One region of the Thioclava nitratireducens genome, then DNA from elsewhere that is predicted to be linked to it. Evidence: riboswitches for the same ligand, from Rfam matches in the RefSeq annotation. Region 1 holds a riboswitch; the other holds the start of a gene.
The links. Region 1 has a riboswitch for cobalamin ahead of BMG03_RS09440 (hypothetical protein). Riboswitches for the same ligand answer to the same signal wherever they lie in the genome.
Positions count from the first base shown of each region.

Region 1 (11,416 bases):
TGCATCGGGCTCGCCCCGCAGCACACGCCGAGGTAATTCACCCCGATCGCCTGCGCCTCACGCGCAAAGGCGCCGATCTCGTAGCGGTTGCAGGCCAGCGGATCGAGCGCGGTTGGAAAGGTCCGGCCATGCGGCGAGGGGCAGGTGCAGCCGTTGTGATCGGAGAGGTTGAAGAAGGTGGGCTCCTCCTTCGTGGTCCGGTAGGGCACGGGCAGGGCGCCGACATGGCAGCTCACCGCCGCGCGCACCTTGCGCAGCCACGGCATCATCGTCTGCGGCCCGCGGAAGCAGTTCAGCCCGACGACATCGGCGCCCGCCTGTTCGAGTTTCTGGCAGGTCTCGACGATGCCGACCCCGTCCATCATCTCGTTGGCCGCCATCGGCGCCAGCGTCAGCACCACCGGCAGCCCCGACGCCTTCGCGGCCTCGAGCGCGCATAGCGCCTCGCCCGCGTAGTAGAAGGTCTCGCCGATGAGGATATCCGCGCCTTCCTCGACCGCCCAGCCGACCATCTCGTCGAACATCGCGCGCACCTCGGCCTGCCGCGCCGGATCTGCCGGGTCCCAGATATTCGTGTTCGAGATATTGCCCGCCATCAGATTTCCGGTCTTGGCATCGGCGACCTCGCGGGCGATCTTCAGCGCCGCGCGGTTGAGCGGCTCCAGCAGGTCTTCCTTGCCGATCACGCGCATCTTCTCGCGGTGGCCGTTATAGGTGAAGGCCTCGACGATATCGCTGCCGGCGCGCTGGAAATCGACATGCAGATTGCGCAGCGCCTGCGGGTATTCGAGCGCCACCTCGGGCACGAATTCCCCGGCGGTCAGATAGCCGCGCCGTTCCAGTTCGAACAGAAAGCCCTCGGCGCAGATTACCGGGCGCGCGTCGAGCAGGCGGGTCAGTTTGTTGTCATTCATGGAGAGATCCTCTCAGTTCATCCATGACCATCGTTGGACAGAGCCGAGCCTCGCAGGGAACGAATGACGCTCCCTACTGCAATGGTCCTCGGTCGGGCCGCAGAGAGCGACCGCAAGACGAAAAGCGGGTCAGAGGCCGCGCCGGGCGCGTGCCCCGCCGCGCCGCACCGGCGGGGGCATCTCGATCGGCAAGGCGAAAGGCTGCGGGGTCAGCGACTCCAGCAACAGCTCGCAGAACACCTCCACCGCTGGTGAGATCAGGGAGTGCGGATAGGCCTGCATATGGGCGACGATCGCCGCCTTCGCATAGGGCATGTCGCCCGGCAGCGTGCCAAGCCATTCCATGTAGCCCAGCGTGCCCAGCTCACGCGCCCGCAGCGGCGAGATCGGCCCTATATCGAGTTGTAAGAGTGAAAGCGTTCGTTCCAAAAGCATCGCGCCCTCCGCGCAAAAGGGCGGGATTGGTCGCGGCACGGCGATATGCGAGGTCCGATCTGGTCCATCTCTCGACTCTCCGTCCCAGGGCACCCCGCCCGGGTTTAAGGTGACCGAGATGCGCGGCGGCGCATCCGAGATGGCAGGTCTCCTGACTCGCGGGTCGTGGCTTCACCGGACCTTCCCAACCTTTGCAGGTCAGTGGCGTTTTCGGTGGCGCTCGCCGCTTACAGTTGCGGGGGCAGTCACGGAGTTGGGCCTCGCCCGCACCGTGTTCCCTTTTCAGCCGACCCTTTGGGGCCGGACACCATCCCGGATTTGATCGCAGGAAAATCCGGCGCTGTCCAGAACGGATTGGGCGGCTGGAGGGTGCGCAGGCAGAGCCCCGTCCGAAAGGCTCCGCGTTGACAGAGATCAAGGCCCCGATGCGCGCCTCGGATAGAGTGCCCGCAAGTGCAAACAGGAGAGGCGAGCCCATGACGACGAAGAAAGAAGTCATTCCTTTCGATAGCTTACGCCGCGAAGATGTCGCGCTTGTGGGCGGCAAGAACTCTTCGCTCGGCGAGATGGTGCAGGAGTTGGGCGCCAAGGGTATTCAGGTCCCGCCGGGCTTCGCCACCACCGCCGACGCCTATCGGATGTTTCTTGAAGAGAACAAACTGACCGAGGCCATCGCGGGCTATCTTGCGGATTACGATGCCGACAAGATCAGCCTGCATGTCGCGGGGCAAAGCATTCGCGACACCATCGTGGCCGGGGACTGGCCTGCCTCGACCGTAGCCGCGATCCGGGAGGCGTATCGCGATCTGTCCAAGCGGGCAGGGGTGCCCGAGGTCTCCGTCGCCGTGCGCTCGAGCGCGACGGCCGAAGACCTTCCCGATGCCAGCTTCGCCGGTCAGCAGGAGACCTATCTCAACGTCTCGGGCGAGGAGGAGCTTCTGACCGCCTGCCGCAAGTGCTATGCCTCGCTCTTCACCGACCGCGCGATCACCTATCGCAAGCTCAGAGGGTTCAATCACCTCGATGTCGCGCTCTCCGTGGGCGTCCAGCAGATGGTACGCTCCGATATCGGCGGGTCGGGGGTGATGTTCTCGATCGACACCGAAACCGGCTTCGACAAGGTCGTGCTGATCAGCGCGGCCTGGGGCTTGGGCGAAAACGTCGTGCAAGGCGCGGTCACGCCGGACGAGTTTCAGGTCTACAAGCCGTTCCTCGGTAAGACGGGGATCAAACCGATCATCGAGAGGAAGCTCGGCGCGAAAGAGATCAAGATGATCTATGCCGGGCCGGACGCTCCGAACCCGGTGCGCAACGTGCCCACCTCGAAAGCCGAACGCGGTCGGTTCGTCCTGTCGGATGACGAAGTGCTCGACCTCGCGCAGCAAGCGGCGACCATCGAAGCGCATTACGGGCAGCCGATGGACATGGAATGGGCCAAGGACGGCGTCACGGGCAAGCTTTACATCGTGCAGGCGCGCCCCGAGACGGTTCAGTCGCGAGTCTCCGCCGGGTCTTTGCGGCGTTACACGATCGGCGCGCACGGTCCGGTCGTCGTCAACGGTCTGTCGGTGGGCGAGCAGATCGCGACCGGGCGGGTCTGCCTGATCGAAGACGTCAAGGATATCGACGATTTCGTGGACGGCTCGATCCTTGTCACCTCGACGACGGACCCCGACTGGGTGCCGGTGATGAAACGGGCCTCGGCGATCATCACCGATCACGGCGGCAGAACCAGCCATGCCGCCATCGTCAGCCGCGAGTTGGGTGTTCCCGCCGTCGTCGGGTGTGGAGATGCGACCCATGTGCTGCATGACGAGCAGGAGGTGACCGTCTGCTGCGCCGAAGGGGACGAGGGTCTGGTCTATGACGGCTTTGCCGAGTTCACGGTCGAAGATCTGAACCTCGACGCGGTGCCGGAAACCAAGACCAAGGTCATGCTAAACCTCGCCAATCCGGCCATTGCCGCGCGCTGGTGGCGGCTGCCGATCGATGGTGTCGGTCTGGCGCGGATGGAATTCGTGATCTCGAACACGATCCGGGTCCACCCGATGGCGCTGCTGCATTTCTCCGACATTCAGGAGGCGGAAGTGCGGGAGGAAATCGAAACCCTCACAAGGGGATACGAGGACAAGTCCGAATATTTCGTCGATCAACTGGCGCTCGGCCTGTCTCGGATCGCCGCCGTAGCCTATCCGAACCCGATGATCCTGCGGCTGAGCGATTTCAAGACGAACGAATATGCCGACCTGCTTGGCGGGCGGCAGTTCGAGCCAGTGGAATCCAACCCGATGATCGGCTGGCGCGGGGCCTCGCGCTATTACGATCCGGCCTATGTCGACGGGTTCCGGCTGGAATGTCGGGCGATCCGTCGGCTGCGCGAAGAGGCCGGGTTCGACAATGTGCTGGTGATGGTTCCGTTCTGCCGGACGCCCGAGGAAGCCGACCGCGTGCTGGCGGTGATGGCCGAGGAAGGGCTGGTGCGCGGATCGAACGGGCTGCAGATCTACGTGATGTGCGAAGTGCCCTCGAACGTCATCCTCGCCGAAGCCTTCGCCGAGCGGTTTGACGGGTTCTCCATCGGGTCCAACGATCTGACGCAGCTGACCCTCGGCATCGATCGCGACAGCGACAGGCTCGCGACGCTCTTCGACGAACGCCATGCCGCGGTTCAGTGGATGATCCGGACGGTCATAGAGAAAGCGCATGGCGTGGGCGCGAAGGTCGGTCTCTGCGGTCAGGCGCCCTCGAACTACCCTGAATTCGCCCGCACACTGGTGGAGTTCGGGATCGACTCGATCTCGGTGACACCGGACAGCTTCCTGAAGGTGAAAGGCCATGTCGCGGAGGCCGAAGGCAAAGGGTGACCGGACGCCCGCGGGCTGCACGCGTTAGAGGCGCAGCCCGGTCTCGGCGTCGAAGACCTTGGCCTTGCCCATATCGACCTCAAAGCTGAAGGGCGCGCCCGGGGGCAGGGCGTCCTCGGGCCGGACCCGGGCGATCACCTCGGTCTCGCCCAGGGCGAAGACGATCATCGTGTCCGGTCCGGTCGGCTCGACCAGATCCACCGGACGTTCGAAGACGAAACGGTCGGGGCCGGGCAGTTCGGTCCCAGCCATGAAGATCACCTCCGGCCGAAGCCCGAGGACGACCTTTTGCCCGTCGGGGGCGGTGATCCGCTCCGCGAGATTTTGGGACAAGGGGAACCGAAGCGCTTCTGCCGCGCCCTCCGCCACTTCGACAGATACGCCTTCCGGCCCCCCGCGGCGCAGGACACCGGGCAGCATGTTCATCGGCGGCGAGCCCATGAAGCCCGCGACGAACAGGTCCACCGGATCGTCGTAGATCGCGCCGGGCTCGGCCACCTGACGGATATGGCCGTTATCCATCACCGCGATCCGTGTCGCCAGCGTCATCGCCTCGATCTGGTCGTGGGTGACATAGACGACGGTCTTGCCGAGCCGCTGGTGCAGCTTCTTGATCTCGGTGCGCATCTCGATCCGCAGTTTGGCGTCGAGGTTCGACAGGGGCTCGTCGAACAGAAACACTTCGGGCTTGCGCACGAGCGCGCGGCCCATTGCGACGCGCTGGCGCTGGCCGCCCGAAAGCTGGCCGGGCTTGCGGTCGAGATAGGGATGGATCTGCAGAAGCGTGCTGAACTCCTCGACGGCTTTGGTCTGATCGGCGCGCGGGACGTGGCGGGTCTGCATCCCGAAGGTGATGTTCTCACGCACCGTCTTGGTCGGGTAGAGCGCATAGGACTGGAACACCATCGCGATGTCGCGGTCGCGCGGCGGGGTGTCGTCGACCCGTCGCCCCGCGATGTCGATATGGCCGTCGCTCAGCGTCTCGAGCCCGGCGATCAGGTTGAGCAGGGTCGACTTGCCGCAGCCCGAGGGCCCGACGAGGACAATGAACTCGCCCGCCTCGATCTCGAGGTCGATGCCCTTGATCACCTCGTTGGTCCCGAAGCGTTTGCGCACGCCCTGAAGGGAAATTCCCGCTGCCATCGCTACCCTTTCACCGCTCCGGCCGAGAGACCGCGCACGAACCACGCCCCGGCCAAGACATAGACCGCCAGCGTCGGCAGGGCCGCGATAATCGCCGCGGCCATGTCGACGTTGTATTCCTTCACCCCGGTCGAGGTGTTCACCACGTTGTTGAGCGCCACCGTCACCGGGTTGCTGTCGCCGATCGTGAATGCGACGCCGAACAGGAAGTCGTTCCAGATCTGGGTGAACTGCCAGATCACGGTGACCACGATCGCGGGCAGCGACATCGGCAGCACGAGCCGGAAGAAAATTCCGAAGAAACCCGCCCCGTCGACCTTCGCCGCCTGAATGATGCCGTCCGAAACCCCGATGAAGAAGTTGCGGAAGAACAGGGTCGTGAAGGCGAGGCCATAGACCGTGTGCACGAGGATCAGCCCCGGGACCGTGCCCGCAAGCCCGAGTTGGCCCAGCACCCGCGCCATCGGCAGAAGGATCACCTGAAACGGAATGAAGGCGCCGAACAGCATCAGCGCGAAGATCGTATCGGCGCCGCGAAAGCGCCACTTGGTCAGCGCATAGCCGTTGAGCGCGCCCAGTATCGTCGAGATCGCCACCGCCGGGACGGTCATCATCACCGAGTTCCAGACATAGGGCGCAAGCCCGTTGCAACGCACGCCCACGCAGGCGCTGTTCCACGCCTTCTCCCAGGCGCTGAAGTCGAGCGCCTGCGGCGGGCTGATGAGTGAGCCCTCCCTGATCTCGGCCAGCGATTTCAGCGAGGTCGATATCATCACCAGAAGCGGGATCAGGTAGTAGATGCAGAACAGCCCGAGCACCACGAAGAGCAGCGCGCGCATCAGGCCGTGATGCAGCCCCTTGCGCCGGACGATCCCGCCTGTGCTGCGTGCGCTCATCCGGCTGTCTTCCTCAGTTCCGAGTAGAGATAGGGCACGATGATCGCGATGACCGTCATAAGCATCATCGTGGCACTCGCCGCCGCTACGCCCAGCTCGCTGCGCTGAAAGGCGAAGGAATACATGAAGGTGGCGGGCATGTCGGTGGCATAGCCCGGCCCCCCGCCAGTCAGCGCGATCACCAGATCGAAGCTCTTGATCGCGAGATGGGCGAGGATGATGACGGTGGAGAGGAACACCGGTCGCAGCATCGGCAGCACGATCCCGGTATAAGTGCGCCACGGGCCCGCGCCGTCGATCGCCGCCGCTTTCAGCACCTCGTCATCGACCGAGCGGAGCCCGGCCAGAAACAGCGCCATCGCATAGCCCGAGCTTTGCCAGACGGCCGCGATCACCACCGTGTAGATCGCGTAATGCGAGTTCACCAGCCAGTCGAATCTGAAGCTCTCGAACCCGGCCTGATGCATCAACCGCTCCAGGCCGAGGCCGGGGTTCAGCATCCATTTCCAGACCGTTCCGGTGACGATGAAACTCAGCGCCATCGGGTATAGGTAGATCGTGCGGATCACCCCCTCGATGCGCACCTTCTGGTCGAGCAGGATCGCCAGAAGGATGCCGATCGCCATCGAGATCGAGATGAACAGGCCCGAAAAGATAAACAGGTTGCGGATCGCCACGTACCAGCGCGGCGTCTGCCAGAGACGGACATATTGGCTCACCCCGTCGAATTGGTAGTCGGGCATCACCCCCGAGCGGGTCAGCGAGATATAGGCCGTCCAGCCGATGAAGCCGTAGACGAAGAACAGGCTCGCCGCGAAAAGCGGAGAGACGACAATCGCGGGCAGGCGCCTTTCCAGCGCCCGCCCGAACCTTGCCATGGGGCCCGTCCTCCCGGACATTGCAGGCCCTAGTTTTCCTGCGCGCGCTTGACCGCGGCAGCGAGTTGCTTGACCGCGTCCTCGGAACTCATGTCGGAGTTGAAGAACGCCGTCACAAGATCGAGGAACTCGCCGCGCACCGAGCGGGGCACCGCCATCTCATGCGTCATCGACGGCACCAGCGTGTCGTTCTCGATCGCGGCCAGCAGGTCTTCGTGCGAGCGTTTGGCACAGGCGTCGAAATCATCGAGCGGCACATCCGTGCGCGCCGGGATCGACCCTTTCGCGAGGTTGAAGACCTTCTGGAACTCGGGCGACATGATCAACCGCGCCAGCACTTTCTGGCCCTCGATGCGGTCTTCTCCCTCCACCTTGAAGAAGGTGAAACTGTCCGAATTCAGCACGAAGCCCTTGCCCGGCGTGGGCCAGCACAGGAAATCCTTTTCCGGAACCTTGCCCGCCGCGAGGAATTCGCCCTTGGCCCAGTCGCCCATGATCTGGAAACCGGCCTCGCCGCGCATCACCATCGCGGTCGCGAGGTTCCAGTCGCGGCCCGAGAAGTTCGGATCGACATAGCCACGCAGCTTGCGCAGCTGATCGAAGGATTTGACCATCATGTCCGAGGTCAGGGCCTCCGGATCGAGCTCCACCAGCGCCTTGCGGTAGAAATCGGCCCCACCGATTCCCAACACCACGTCTTCGAACAGCGTCGCGTCCTGCCAAGGCTGACCGCCATGGGCGAGCGGCACGATACCCGCCGCCTGCAGCTTGTCGGCGGCTGCGTTGAACTCGTCCCATGTCGTGGGCATGCCTTCGACGCCCGCTTTCTTCAGCACCTCGGGGTTGGCCCAGATCCAGTCGACGCGGTGGATGTTGACCGGCGCTGCGACGTATTTGCCTTCGTATTTCATGATTTCGGCCAGCGCCGGCGGCAACACATCGTCCCAATTGCCCTCATCCGCCACGGACTGGACGTCGTTGAGCGCGCCTTGCTGGGCCCATTCCTGAATGCCGGGCCCTTTGAGCTGCACGGCGGTCGGCGGGTTTCCGGCCACGACGCGCGCCCTCAGCGCGGTCATCGCGGCATCGCCGCCACCGCCCGCGATCGGCGAGTCGATCCATTCCCCGCCCTCGGCCTCGAAGGCTTTCTTCAGTTCTCCGACGGCCTTGGCCTCGCCCCCGGAGGTCCACCAGTGCAGAACCTCGACCGTGCCATCCGCCCGCGCGGCGCTGGCCGAGAGCGCGCCAGCGACACTCACCGCCGCCATCATGGCTTTACAAATATGCATGTTTTCCTCCTCCTCCCGGTCGCGCTTGCGGTGAAATTTCGCAGCCAGACCTGCGATCTAGGCTGGGGCGACATCGGTGAACCGTCATTGACCGGGATCAACGATCCGTGATCTGGGTGCGGCCGGGGGAGCGTTCTGCGGCATTCCTACGCAAGGCGAGACGATTGCGTAGGCCGCGGAAAGGCTTACCATCGACGTGGGATCACCGAAGGCCCCCGGGAATGCAGGATACCGACGCCGCACCAGCATTTGTCGAAACCGCCGAGGCGGTGCTGGCGCGTCTGTCCGTGCCGTTTCCGGACGGGCTGTCCGCCGAGGAGGCCGCCGCGCGCCTCGCGCGCCACGGCCCGAACGCCCTGCGCCGTCAGAAACCGCGCAGTGCGCTCAGCATCTTGCTGCATCAGTTCCAGGGGGTGATCGTCGCGCTTCTCGTTCTGGCGACGGTGTTCTCGCTGGTCATCAACGATATCGTCGAGGCGTTGGCGATACTCGTCGTGCTGCTCCTGAACGGCGCGATCGGGTTCTTCACCGAGCTGCGCGCGACCCGTTCCATGGAGGCGCTGTTCAGCGTCGCCGAGGTCCGTACCCGGGTGCGCCGGGACGGGATGCTGCGCGAAGTCGACGCCCACGATCTGGTGCCGGGCGATCTCGTGATGCTCGAGGCGGGCGACGTTGTGACCGCCGATCTGCGGCTGGTCGAAGCGTCGGGGCTTTATTGCGATGAATCCGTGCTGACGGGCGAGTCTCTTCCGGTGCGCAAGATCACCGAAGCGTTGCCCTCCGACGTCGTGTTGGGGGATCGTTCCAATATGGCGTTCAAGGGCGCGGCCGTGACGCGGGGTGCGGCGATCGGCGTAGTGGTGCGCACCGGCATGGAGACCGAGATCGGCAAGATCAGCCAGCTCGCGATGGAGGCCAGCACGGAGCCCACACCGCTCGAACACCAACTGACGCGGCTCGGGCAGCGACTTGTCTGGCTGACGATCGTCCTCGCCGTCGCGATCATCGTCACGGGACTGGCGCAGGGCCACCCGCTCACCGGTATGATTCAGACCGGGGTCGCGCTTGCCGTGGCCGCGATCCCCGAAGGTATTCCCGTCGTTGCCACGCTGTCGCTCGCGCGTGGGATGTGGCGGATGGTGCAGCGCAACGCCCTGATCAGCCGGTTGTCCTCGGTCGAGACGCTCGGGGCGACCACGCTGATCCTGACGGACAAGACGGGGACGCTGACCGAGAACCGGATGAGCGTGGTTCAGGTCTTGCTCGACGGGGGGAGCGTGAATCTGGACGGCCCGGATAGCGGAATCGCGGACGACCGTCTGCGCGCGGCGCTGCAGATCGGCATGCTGTGCAACAATGCCGAGCTGGGGGACGGCGAGGATGGCCGGATCGGGGATCCGACCGAGCTGGCGCTACTGAGTGCAGCGCGAAAGCTAGGGGTGTCCGAAGACGGAGCAGATTCACGCCTGCTCCAGCATGCGTTCGAGACCGACAGCCTGATGATGGCGACGGTCCATGAACTTCCGCAGGGGGGTATGCTCTACGCGACAAAGGGCGCGCCCGAAGCGGTGATCGCTGCGTGCTCCGAGGTTCTGGGGCCGGAGGGTGCGCGTCCGCTGAGCGATGAGGACAAGGCAAGCTGGATCGCCCGCAACGCTGAAGCGGCGGGCGAGGGGTTGCGCGGGATCGGACTCGCTATGAAGCAGGCGGGGGGGACGGAGGAGGCCCCCTATGAAGGGCTGACGCTGGTCGGTATCGCCTGTCTCGCCGATCCCCTGCGCAAGGATGTCCCGCCCGCGATCGCGGCCTGCCAGAGCGCAGGGATACGGGTGATCATGCTGACAGGGGATCACGCCGAGACCGCCGCACGCATCGCCAGAGATGCCGGGATCAGTGAGGACGGTGTAATGGCGATCGAGGGGAGAGAGCTGACAGGTCTCGATCTTGAGAGCGCCAGCGATGACACGCTCGACCGCCTGCGCAAGGCCAGCGTCTTCGCCCGCGTGGCCCCGGCGACGAAACTGGAGCTTGTCAGTTTCTACCAGCGCGAGGGGGAGACCGTCGCGATGACGGGCGACGGGGTGAATGACGCACCGGCGCTGAAGAAGGCCGATATCGGCATTGCGATGGGGCAACGCGGCACCCAAGTCGCCCGCGAGGCGGCGCATATGGTGCTCAAGGACGATGATTTCGCGACCATCGTCGAGGCGGTGCGACAGGGCAGGGTGATATTCGGCAATCTCCGCAAGTTCATCGTCTACCTGATGTCGTGCAATCTCTCGGAGATCCTCGTGGTGGGGATCGCCGTGGGGGTGGGGCTCCCCGCGCCGCTCCTGCCCCTGCAGATCCTGTTTCTCAATCTCGTCACCGATGTCTTCCCGGCGCTTGCGCTTGGGATGGGGCATGGCGACGGACACGAAATGAGCCGTCCGCCCCGCGACCGTGCGGAGCCGATCCTCGCGAGGCGTGAATGGGAACGCATCGTCATTCTTGGGGTCATTGTAACCCTCGCGACGATGCTGGCCTTCGGAGGGGCGCTCTACGGTTTACAGCTTGCCCCCGGGGCCGCCGTCACGGTGGCCTTCGTCACCCTCGCGCTGGGCCAGCTTTGGAACGTGTTCAACATGCGGGAGGGGGACACTCACGCCCTGCGCAATGATGTGACGCGCAACCCTTATGTCTGGGGCGCGCTCGTGCTGTGTCTCGTGCTGATCGCGGGGGCGCTGTGGCTACCCGGGCTCTCCGATGTGCTGCAGCTTCCGTCGCCCGGAATCGCGGGGCTGACGCTCGCCGGGGCGATGAGCCTGCTTCCGCCGCTGCTGGGGCATCTGGTCGTATCGCGCGCAACCCGCAGATAATTTCCGCTCACGCGTTGAGCCACATCAATGAAACTGCCTCCTGTCTTCGCCTAGGGAAGATCATGGCCGTTCGTGACAGGGAGCGGTCTGTCGACTGGCATCACCTTGGGAGGAGGCGTGATGACTTGGGCGATCATCC
Region 1 covers NZ_CP019437.1:1,969,273-1,980,688, forward strand. Annotated here, with positions in the region: gene BMG03_RS09435 (homocysteine S-methyltransferase family protein) at 1-914, opposite strand, end outside; gene BMG03_RS09440 (hypothetical protein) at 1,044-1,349, opposite strand; cobalamin riboswitch at 1,474-1,676, opposite strand; gene ppsA (phosphoenolpyruvate synthase) at 1,826-4,213, shown strand; gene BMG03_RS09450 (ABC transporter ATP-binding protein) at 4,238-5,356, opposite strand; gene BMG03_RS09455 (carbohydrate ABC transporter permease) at 5,359-6,252, opposite strand; gene BMG03_RS09460 (carbohydrate ABC transporter permease) at 6,249-7,130, opposite strand; gene BMG03_RS09465 (ABC transporter substrate-binding protein) at 7,160-8,419, opposite strand; gene BMG03_RS09470 (cation-translocating P-type ATPase) at 8,641-11,277, shown strand; gene acsA (acetate--CoA ligase) at 11,398-11,416, shown strand, end outside.

Region 2 (11,416 bases), 610 kb from region 1:
TTAACCGCTGCAATGCGGCAAATGACATATTGTCGGAAAGCACCCTACCCGCCCGCCAGAGAAAACCACCGAAAGCCAAAGCCTTGCCCCAATCCCCCGTCTCGTTCACCGCGACGATTGATCGCGACGGTCGCTGCGAATTGGCGCGGTCGGGGGCGCGGCTTTTTCCCTATTGGAGCTTCACCAAACCGGTGATTGCGGCTCTGGCGCTGATGCTCGAGGCCGAGGGGGGGCTCGACCTGCGCGCGCCGCTCGACCTGCCGGAGCTGCCCGGTGGCATCACCCTCGCCCGTCTGCTCGACCACAGCGCGGGCCTGCCCGATTACGGCACCCTGCCCGACTATCACGCCGATGTCGCCGCCGGACGCGCACCGTGGCCGCGCGATCTGCTGGTGGCACGGGATTTGGCGCAGCACTCGCGCGACGAGTGGCGCTATTCCAACCTCGGTTACATGCTCGCACGCGAGGCGATCGAACGGGCAGCCTGCCGGAGCCTCGCGGAGCTGGTACGAGACCGGATCGCTGGACCGTTGGGGCTTGAAAGCGTGCGGCTCGCGGAGGCGCCTGCCGATTTCGCAGAACTTCACTGGCCCGAGGCGCGCGACTACCATCCCGGCTGGGTCTATCACCGCACGCTGATCGGCACGGCGGGCGATGCGGCGCGGCTGTTGCGCGGGCTGAGCGATCTGCTCTCGCAAGACGCATTCGCCCGCATGACCGCCTGTCGCGAGCTGGGCGGCGCGCTGCCGGAGCGACCTTGGACGCGGCATGGCTACGGGCTGGGGCTGATGTGCGGCGACTGGGGCGAGACGCGCGTTTTCGGCCATTCCGGCGCGGGGCCGTTCAGCGCCAACGCCGTCTATCACTGCCCCGAGACAGGCCGCACCGTCGCCGCCTTCACGCATGGCCCCTTCGAAGGGCCGGCGGAACAAGCCGTGGCCAAACTCGTGGCTGGGCGGTGAGGGGTGCGCCCGGCGCTGGGGGGGGCGCATGCGCTCCCTAGGTGGATTTCCGTTTATCGCTCCACCTCTCCCTAACCTGCGTTCGCGCGGCTCCGGTGCAGATGCGCCCTCCCGAAGGCAGGTTGGGCGCGGCCCGGGCTGACCGCCCGGGCGAAGGCACGGTTTCAGACGCGTCCGAAGCCTCCGGCGCATACCTCGTCGCCAAAAAGAAAGGCGGCAACCTCCGTCGCCGCCTCTCCCAAGATACCGGGAAATCTGATCTCACACGCCGCTGTCGAAGGGCTCGAACGCCTCGGCGCGGGCACGCTTCCAGCGCTTGAGATAGCCGAAGCGGTCGTCATCCTCGCGCAGAAGGAACCCTTCGGGCATGTAGTGATAAATCTCGTCGCCCACTTTGAAATCCCGCTCGCGGTCGCGCACCAGCAGGTGATGCGGCAGGAACTGGCCCGGATGGGTGAGGCCGGCAGCCCCCGTCATTTCGGCCAGCGCCATCATCGTGTTGCGGTGGAAATTGGCCACGCGTGTCGCCTTGTCCGGCACCACCAGCGCGCGCTGACGGATCGGATCCTGCGTGGTGACGCCGGTCGGGCAGCGGTTGGTGTGGCACGACTGCGCCTGAATGCAGCCGATCGAGAACATGAAACCGCGCGCCGAATTCGCCCAATCCGCCCCGATCGCGAGCACCTTGGCGATGTGGAACGCGGTGACGACCTTGCCCGAGGCCCCGATCTTCACCTGATCGCGCAGCCCCGCACCGCGCAGCGTGTTGTGCACGAAGCTGAGCCCTTCCACGAGCGGGAAGCCCATGTGGTTCGCGAATTCCAAAGGCGCGGCACCGGTGCCGCCTTCCTTGCCGTCGACGACGATGAAATCGGGCGTGATACCGGTCTCGAGCATCGCCTTGACGATGCACATGAACTCGCGGCGATGCCCGACGCAGAGCTTGAAACCCACTGGCTTGCCGCCCGACAGTTCGCGCAGTTCGCCAATGAATTCCATCATCTCGATCGGCGTCGAGAAGGCCGAATGCGAGGCGGGCGAGATGCAGTCGCGATCCATCGGGATGTCGCGCGCCTCGGCGATCTCGGGGGTGATCTTCGCGGCCGGGAGCATGCCGCCGTGGCCCGGCTTCGCACCCTGGCTCAGCTTCAGCTCGATCATCTTGACCTGCGGGTCCTGCGCGCGCTTGGCGAATTTCTCGGGGTTGAAGCTGCCATCGTGATTGCGGCAGCCGAAATAGCCCGAGCCCACCTCGAAGATCAGATCGCCGCCCTCGCGGTGATAGCGCGAGATACCGCCCTCACCGGTGTCATGCGCGAAGCCGCCCATCTTCGCGCCTCTGTTGAGCGCCATGATCGCGTTCGCCGAGAGCGCTCCGAAGGACATCGCCGAAATATTGTAGATCGACGCCTTGTAGGGCTGTTTGCAGGTCTCGCCGCCGATCTCGACGCGGAAATCGCTATCCTCGATGTGGCGCGGCTTCACCGAATGGGTGATCCACTGATAGCCCGATTCCGAGACACGCATCCGCGTACCGAAGGGCTTGGCGTCCTCGATATCCTTGGCCCGCTGGTAGACGATCGTGCGGGTGGCACGCGAGAACGGCACCTCCTCGTCGTCGCCTTCGATCAGGTATTGCCGGATCTCGGGGCGGATCTCCTCGAAGAAGAAGCGCAGATGGCCGAGGATCGGATAGTTCCGGGTGATGGCGTGGCGGCCCTGGATCAGGTCGTAGATGCCGACCAGCGTCAGGAAACCGAAAAGGATCGCGGCGACCAGAAACCAATCTGTCAGGATCAAGCCGGAAAGCGCGAAGAGCGTCAGCAGGGCTGACAGGACGAGCGGAGAAAACCGTATGAAACGCGTGAACATGCCCCCTCCCGCGGGGTTTTTTGTCTTGTGTTCGCTTTGCCCGCCCACTCTAGCGTGCGCGGGTTCTATGTCGAAGAACAATTACGCCCGCAACCCCGGATCGGACCAGATAGCCGCCTCGAGCGCATCGAGCCCGTCGGTCAGCGCGGCGGGGCCCGGCTGCAGAATGAGGGTCGATTTGACCTCGTGCAGCCGGTTTCGCGCAACAGCCGGAACGTCCTGCCAGCCTGGCCTTGCGGAAACTTTCTCGGGGCGGAATTTCTTGCCGCACCAGGAGCCCACGATGACCTCGGGCGCGGCTGCGATCACTTGTTCGGGAGCGACGATGCGATCCTTGGCTTTGCCCTCTTTCGCCAGCTCGGCGAAGACATCGCGCCCACCCGCGATCTCGATCAGCTCCGACACCCAGCCGACGGCAGAGATCAGCGGCTCGTTCCATTCCTCGAACCAGACGCGCGGACGGCTCGGGCGCGGCTTTGCGGCGACCTCCGCCAGACGCGTCTCGTAGCCTGCGGCCAACAGTTCCGCCCGCTCGGTGCAGCCCACCAGCGCGCCCACCGTGCAGATCATGTCGAGGATCCCCGCGACCGAGCGCTGGTTGAACGCATGCACGGCCACGCCCTCGCGCACCAGCCCCGCGACGATGTCGGCCTGAAGGTCCGAGAACGTCAGGACGAGGTCCGGCTCCAGCGCAAGGATCTTCGGTAGATCGGCGGAGATGAAAGCCGAGACGCGCGGCTTTTCCTGCCGTACCCGTTTGGGCCGCACCGCGTAGCCCGAGACGCCGACGATGCGCGCGTCCTCGCCCAGAAGGTAGAGCGTCTCGACCGTTTCCTCGGTCAGGCAGACGATGCGTTCAGGAGGAAATGCCATCAGATACCCAATGTAGAAAGTGGTTGGAAAACGGGGCCTTCCGGCGTGATCTTGAAGTGCGCGCGGATGTGAAAGACCTGCGCCAGAAGCGTCTCGGTCAGGACCTCGCCGGGCGGTCCATCCGCCACAAGCCGCCCGCGATCCATCACCCAAAGCCGGGTGCAATGGCGCGCGGCCAGCCCCAGATCATGCAGTGAGGTGACGACGGCGCCGCCCGCCTGCGCGTGGGCGCTGAAGACCTGCATCGTCGCGATCTGCGCCGCCGGATCGAGCCCGGCAATGGGCTCGTCTGCGAGGATCAGCGGGCTTTCCTGCGCGAGCGCCCGGGCGATCAGCACCCGCGCCTGCTCGCCGCCCGAGAGCTGCGTGGCGGCGCGGTCTCGGTAAGTGTCGAGCCCCATCCGGCGCAGCGCTTCTTCCACCGCCGCCGCCCCGCGCGTCGCCTGATCGCGGCCATGCGGCAACCGCCCTAGCGCGACCAGATCGGCGACCGACAGCCCCCAGGCGATTTCGCGCGCCTGCGGAAGCCACGCCGCCGCCCGCGCCCGCGCCATCGGATCGAGCGCCGACAGCGAGCTGTCCCCGCGATGCGACAAGAGCCCCATCGCACCGCGCAGCAGCGAGGTCTTGCCCGCGCCGTTGGGCCCGATCAGCCCGATCAGCTCGCCCGGCGTGACCTGCACCGAGACGTGATCGACGACCGGGCATTCGCCCCGCAGAACGGTCAGGTTTTCCAGCTCCAGCATCAGCCCTCGTGCCCCATCTTGCGGATCATCGACAGGAAGAACGGCGCGCCGACCAGCGCGGTCAGCACCCCCAGTTTCAGGTCGCGCTCAGGCGCGATCACCCGCGTCGCGATATCGGCCAGCGTCAGCATCGCCGCCCCGCCAAGCGCCGAAGCCGGAAGCAGCCGTGAGGGCCGCGCGCCCACGGATTTGCGCAGCAGATGCGGCACGACGAGGCCGACGAAGCCGATCGCACCTGCGACCGCCGTGGCCGCACCGACCATGAGCGCGGTCCCGAAGACGACCTGAAGCCTCAGTTTTTTCAAAGAGATACCAAGCGAAGCTGCAGCATCCTCCCCAAGGCTCAGCGCATCCAGCCCGGCCCCTGCGCGCAGCAGGATCAAAGCGCCCACGATCAGGAACGGCAGTGCCAGGGCGACATGGGTCATCGACCGATCGGCAAGCGAGCCCATCATCCAGAACACGATCTCGGCCGCGGCATAGGGCGACGGAGCGAGGTTCAGCACCAGCGCGGTCGCCGCCGCCGCCAGCGCGGAGACGGCGATGCCTGCAAGGATCAGCACCAGCGCCCGGCCCTCGCGCCCGGCAAGGACCAAGATCAGCGCGACGGCCACGCCCGCGCCCGCCAGCGCGGCGAGCGGCAGGGCCAGGGCGAAGAGCGCGTAGAGCCCGGTCTGGATCGCGATGACCGCGCCAAGCGCCGCCCCTGCAGAGGTGCCGATCAGCCCAGGCTCGGCAAGCGGGTTGCGCAGGAAGCCCTGCATCGCGGCGCCAGACAGCCCCAGCGCGGCGCCAACGCCGATACCGAGGATCGCGCGCGGCAGGCGCAATTCGCGCATCACCAAGCCCGCCGCGCCATCGCCGGAAATGAGCGCGGATATCCCGTCGAGCGGCGAAATCCCCGACGGTCCGATCAGCAGCGACGCTGCGAAAAGCACCGCGCAGAAGGCTGAGAGGAGAATGAGGATCGCGCGATAACTCATTGCGTTAACTTCTCTTTCTCGATCTTGCGCCCAAGCGTCGCCAGTTGCCCTACCGCATTCAGCATCGCCGGTGCGCCGCAGGTCCAGCTCGCATCGCGCAGGCCCCGCACGACCGGAAGATCGCGCAGCACCGGGTGCGCCAGCACCTCCTGCGCGCGGCTCGTGCCGGTGCCGCCTTGCGAGCCCCCCACGACCACCAGATCGGGGCGATCCATCACCAGATCCTCCAGAGGCAACCGTCCGCCCCAGTCGAGCCCCGGCCCGCTGACGACGTTCTGAAACCCTGCCATTTCAAGGATTTGCCCTTCAAGGGTCCGCGGCCCGTAGCCATAGCCCGAGGGCCCGATGATCGCAGCTTTCAGCCCCGGCGCGGGTGTCTGGATCGCCGCCAGCCGCGCATCGAAATCCGCGAGCATCTTCGCCGCGCGACCGGGATGGCCAAGAAGCTTCCCCATCGTCTCGATCCGGCCGCGGATCTCGGGCAGCGAGGTGCCCGGCGGCAGTTGCTCGACCCGGATTCCGAGCGTGCGCAACATGCGGATCGTATCGGGGTTCGACCACGTATCGGCCAGCACGAGGTCGGGATGGAGAATCGAGATTTCTTCGGCGCGCCCGAAGTTTACGGGAAGGTCTTCAGCCTGTTTCCAGTGCACCGACATCGACGGGTCGGTCGCGAAATGGCTGACTGAGACGATCTGCGACGGATCGGCCAGCGCCAGCGCCAGCTGATCGGTGCAGAGGTTCATGGAGACGACCCGCTGCGGCACATCTCCCGCAGGCTCTTCCGCCCATGCGGAGGAGGTCGCCGCCAAGGCGGCGAAAAGGGCGGCGCAAACCGCCCTTTTCAGATCAGAACCGCGCACGCAGCCCCACATAGGCGGCGCGACCCGAGGTGCCGTAGCCCGGCCAGAGCTGGTAATCGGTGTCGGTCAGGTTCTCGATGCGCAGATAGGCCTCCTTCTCGTTGCCCAGATCGTAGGTCATCTGCGCGTTCAGCAGGCCGTAATCGGGCTGACTCTGACGATCGGTGACCACACGCATATCGGCGGCGAGCGTGATCTTGTCGGTCACCTGCGCGTCGATGCCCGCGGTCAACGTATGACGCCCGAAGGCCGAGTTCCACGTCGATCCCGACGACAGCCCGTCGGGGTTCTTCCAGTCGAGATAGGTGTAGCCGAGGCTGTAGTTGATCTTGCTGGTGATCGGCCCTTTCAGCCCCAGCTCCAGCCCCTGCCGCTTCGCGGTGCCCGAGGTCTGGTAGTAGGTGCCGTCGTAGTCGATCAGGTCGTCCACCTCGATATGGAACAGCGTCGCGGTCAGCTTATGCGCACCGAAGTCACGCTCGACGCCGAGATCGTAGCTCAGCGATTTCTCGGGCTTGAGGTCGGGATTGCCCACGTAGCCGTCATAGAGTTCATAACCCGACGGCGCGCGGAAGCCATTGCCGATCGACGCCCGGTAGAGCGTCGCGGCGTCGGCCTGCCACGTCACGCCCAGACGACCCGTGGTGTTGCCGCCGAAATCCGAGTGATCGTCGTGGCGCGCGGAGGCGGTCACGTTCACCCCGTCCATCGGCGAGAAAGCATATTCACCGAAGATACCCGTATCCGCCGTGAGGACGTGGCCCGAGACATAGGTGCCTGTATAGGTTTCCAGCGTGCGATCCGCCCCGAAGGTCAGCCGCCCCGGCCCGAGATCCGTCGAGGCTTTCCAGTCGAGTTTGCGGCGCTTGCCCTCGTAGCCATAGTCATAGACCGGATACCAGCGCGAGGTCGTGTAATAGGTCAGACCGAGCTCGTGATCGAGCGGGCCGGTCGCGAATTTCGCGAAGAGACGTCCGCCCCGCTCCTTGTGGATCGTGTATTCCCCGTCGTCGGAGGGCGGCGAGGTGAAGGCATTGTCGAACTCGCCCCGATCGTTCTGCGCGAACCCGTTGAAGCCGATCAGCAGATTGTCGGAGATGCGCTTCTGCGCGCGCAGGCTGACACGGTCGGCGCGGTAGCCGTCCTTCTCGGTATTGCCGTTCTTCTTGTCGGCGGCCGAGAAGCCTGCAGTGTAAATTTTCGACAGCTGAATCGCGAGCTCGTCATCGCCCTTCTTCCAGCCGAAATTATAGGCCGCATTCGCGGTGTGGTAGGAGCCGAGCTCGAGCTTGACGCTTTGGCTCACGCCATCCTCGGTCGGGCGCGGCGTGTCGAGGTTGATCACACCGGCGACCGCCTGCCCGCCATAGACCGCCGATTGCGAGCCGCGCATGATCTCGACCCGGTCGTAGTTGAACGTGTTGAACCGGCCCAGGTCGGGCAGCACCTGCGTCGCCGACGGATCGGAGACGTCGATCCCGTCCACCATGACCTTCACGTAATTCTGCGACACGCCGCGAATGGTGAAGCCGGTCTGCGCGCCCATCGGCCCGCGCGACAGGATGCCGACGCCCGGCGACTGCGCGATCAGGTTGGCGAGACGGGTCTGGCCCGAACGCTCCAGCTCCTTGCGCGACAGCACGGTGACCGCCTGCGCGGTCTTGTCCGACGATTGCGGCTCGAGCGCGCCGTGATAGATCACGATCTCATCGAGTTGGTAAGGTTGCGCATCTTGCGCGAGCGCGGGGCCTGCCAGCGCTGTGGTGAGCATCAGGCCCACGGTCAAACGGGTGCGGATCATATCCAATTCCCTCGTGCCGCGACTCTGCGGTCGCGTGAACTTCGTATTGCAAGTCTTTGGAAATTTGGAATTTCCGCCGACGGTGAAAAATGTCACCACTGACGGAAGACCGCCTCCGCTGCGCGCCCCGCACAGGCAGAAAGGATGAGCGCCTCGGCAGGTCTCCTGGCTCGCGGGTCCTGGTTCCGGCTGGCCTTCCCGGGTCTCCCCAGTGGCTCAGTCAGCCGTCACTCGCCGCTCACAGTTGCGGGGGCAGCCCCGGAATGAATGCACGCATCGCACCGGGTTCCCTTTTCATCCGCTTTCGCGGAACCGAAGTGCCCCTGCTGTGCCGCGCGCGCCGCACTGAGTCAAGAATATTTCAGCTTTCCACAGCGCGTCGGCAGCGCCGGTTGAACCGGATCGAGGATAGCAGCGCGAGACCGATCAGCCCGGCCCCGATCAGGCCGGTGATCACCTCGGGCACTTCCACCAGCGTCTGCGCGAACATGACGACGGAGAGGATCAGGATCGACCAGAAGGCGCCGTTCTCGAGATAGCGGAATTCGCTGAGCGTGTTACGCTCCACCAGCATCAGGGTCATCGAGCGCACGTACATCGCACCGATCCCCAGACCGATCGCGATCAGGAACAGGTTCTGGGTCAGCGCGAAGGCCCCGATCACCCCGTCGAAACTGAAGGACGCATCGAGCACTTCGAGATAGAGAAACGCGCCGAGGCCCGCCTTGGCCGTCTCGGCGGCGATATTCGTCCGGTCGAGCACGTGGCTGAGCACCTCGACGCCGAGAAAGGTCGCAAGGCCGCAGATGGAGGCGAAGAGGAACTCGTCCTCGCGCCCCTCCGGCAGAATCCAGGTGAAAAGCAGAACGACGACCAGCACGAAGCCGATCTCCAGGCCCCGGATCGACGCGAGCGCGCGCAACCGGCGCTCCAGCGCGCGGATCCAGTCGACCTCCTTGCCCTCGTCGATGAAATAGGTGAGCGCGACCATCATCAGGAAGGCGCCACCGAAGCCCGCGATCGACAGATGCGCGTCCTCGATGATCTCGGCATATTCGGCCGGGTGTTTCGCAGCCAGAAGAACCGCATCCCAAGGTCCGATGCCCGCGGCGATCACGACGATCAGAAGCGGGAAGAGGATACGCATCCCGAACACCGCGATCAGGATGCCCCATGTCAGGAAACGACGCTGCCATTTCGGCGTCATCTGGTGCAGCTTGTTGGCGTTGACGATGGCGTTGTCGAAGCTCAGCGAGATTTCCAGCACGGCCAGCACGGCAGTGATCATCAGGAAAGAGACCGCGCCGCCAAGCCCGCCGGTCTGGGCGAACCCCAGCGCGAAGGACCCGACCAGCCCTGCCACCGTGACGGCGATGGCCCAGGAAAAATAACGATACATGATGGTCATGCTGGCTCCGGCTGCATGAGGCCTCACTTAGGCTTCGCCCCCTGTCTTCGCAAGGGAGCGCACTGTCAGAGTTGGTCTGTGTGACCCTACGGCGTGGGGCGGGTCGGCGGGAAAACGCGGCGCAAGATACCCTGCGCACGGCGGGTCGCGCCCGCTAGAGCCCGACCTCGTCGAGCCAGCCCTTGATCCGCGCCTCGTTCACCCCGAGATCGGATTTCCCGTAGACGAGGTGCCCGCGGATCTGCAGCGTATCGCCTTCGATCCAGAGCGTGGTGACATCGGGAAAGCCCCAGAGGGCCGAGCGCGTCACATAGGCCGCGTAGCCCTCGTCGGCGCTGCCCGCGACGCGCTTGGTGCGCGCGGTGCCCCGGATGATCTTGTCGAGCGCGGCCATCTGCGCCGGCGGATCGGAGACGTCGCGCACGGCCTGAAACCCGCCTGTCTCCGGGTGGTCACCGGGCGCTTTCGCCAGCCCGTCGACATCGAAGCGCGCCGGATCAATCGGGGCGAGGCGCACCCATCCGTCGGCCGCCACCACGACGGCGAGCCCGAGCGCGAGGATCGTCACGGCCCGTTTCATGCCGCCCTCTCCCGCATCGCCCAGCCCGCAAGGGCGATCAGCTCGGTCGCGACATGGGCCCCGGCGATCGCCGTCACCCCGGTCGGATCGTAGGGCGGAGAGACCTCGACCACGTCGCCGCCGATCAGGTTGATGCCCTTCAGCCCGCGCAACAGCTCTGCCGCCTGCCAGCTCGCCAGACCGCCCCAGACAGGCGTACCGGTGCCGGGCGCGAAGGCCGGGTCCAGACCGTCGATATCGAAGGTGAGGTAGCAGGGTCTATCACCCACCACCGCGCGGATGCGTTCGAGCGTGGGACCGATCCCTTCGCGATGCACGCTCGGCGCATCCACGATGTTCACGCCCAGCGTATCGGGATTGTCGGTGCGGATGCCGACCGAGACCACATTCTCCGCCCGCAAGACGCCCGACTTGATCGCCTTGTAGAGGAAAGTGCCATGGTCGATCCGGTCCATGTCGTCATCGGCCCATGTGTCGGAATGGGCGTCGATCTGGATCAGCGCGATCTCGCCATGCGCGGCGACTGCCGCGCGCAGGATCGGCAGCGTGATGAAGTGATCGCCGCCGAGCGTGATCGGCACCACACCCGCCCCGAAGATCGCGCCGAGATGCGCCTCGATCCGGCCCGGCACCTCGGGCACATTGGCATAGTCGAAGGGCATGTCACCGTAATCGACGATCGCCAGCTCGGAGAGCGGGTCATAGCCCCAGCCATAGGGCGCATCGAAAGCCTGCAGCGTCGAGGCTTCGCGGATCGCGCGCGGCCCGAACCGCGTGCCGGGGCGGTTGGTCACCGCCTGATCGAAGGGGATGCCGGTCACGGCGATCTGCGCGCCTGCGAGGTCTTTCGTGTAGCGCCGCCGCAGGAAGCTGGTCGCGCCACCGAAGGTATTCTCGAAGCTCAGACCGCGCGCATCTGCGCGCGTAAAGGCCTGATCCACTTGGGTTTTCGCATCTTCCAGAGCCATGGTCGCCCTCCCTTTCGCCCGCGAAATCTGCGCCAGCCCTCGCAGGAGGTCAAGTTGCCCCGCAAGGCGACGAGGGATGCGTCCGAGCTCGCGCACTCCGACAAGGGCCCGCCCGGGACGATCCGGGCCGGGCAGCGCCCGCAACCGCGCGAACCGGGCGCAGAAGACCGAAGCTCTCATTCGCTCACGCCACCGTGTGTCGCGACTTCACCGAATGGACGCGCCCGCCGCGCCGGCCCGGCAGCCCCGCTTCACCCAACCGATATTGGCCCGCGTGACAACGGCGCGGCAAATCTCGCCTCGGCGCGAAAATTTCCAATGAATGTGACATAGGTCAAACTTGCGAGGCAAACTTATCTA
Region 2 covers NZ_CP019437.1:2,576,405-2,587,820, forward strand. Annotated here, with positions in the region: gene BMG03_RS12270 (serine hydrolase domain-containing protein) at 84-962, shown strand; gene BMG03_RS12275 (FMN-binding glutamate synthase family protein) at 1,224-2,834, opposite strand; gene BMG03_RS12280 (cobalamin-binding protein) at 2,916-3,707, opposite strand; gene BMG03_RS12285 (ABC transporter ATP-binding protein) at 3,707-4,453, opposite strand; gene BMG03_RS12290 (FecCD family ABC transporter permease) at 4,453-5,436, opposite strand; gene BMG03_RS12295 (ABC transporter substrate-binding protein) at 5,433-6,182, opposite strand; gene BMG03_RS12300 (TonB-dependent receptor plug domain-containing protein) at 6,286-8,100, opposite strand; cobalamin riboswitch at 8,239-8,432, opposite strand; gene BMG03_RS12305 (DUF475 domain-containing protein) at 8,462-9,499, opposite strand; gene BMG03_RS12310 (DUF1499 domain-containing protein) at 9,663-10,088, opposite strand; gene speB (agmatinase) at 10,085-11,056, opposite strand.
Region 2: another riboswitch for cobalamin. It lies ahead of BMG03_RS12300 (TonB-dependent receptor plug domain-containing protein); the one in region 1 lies ahead of BMG03_RS09440 (hypothetical protein).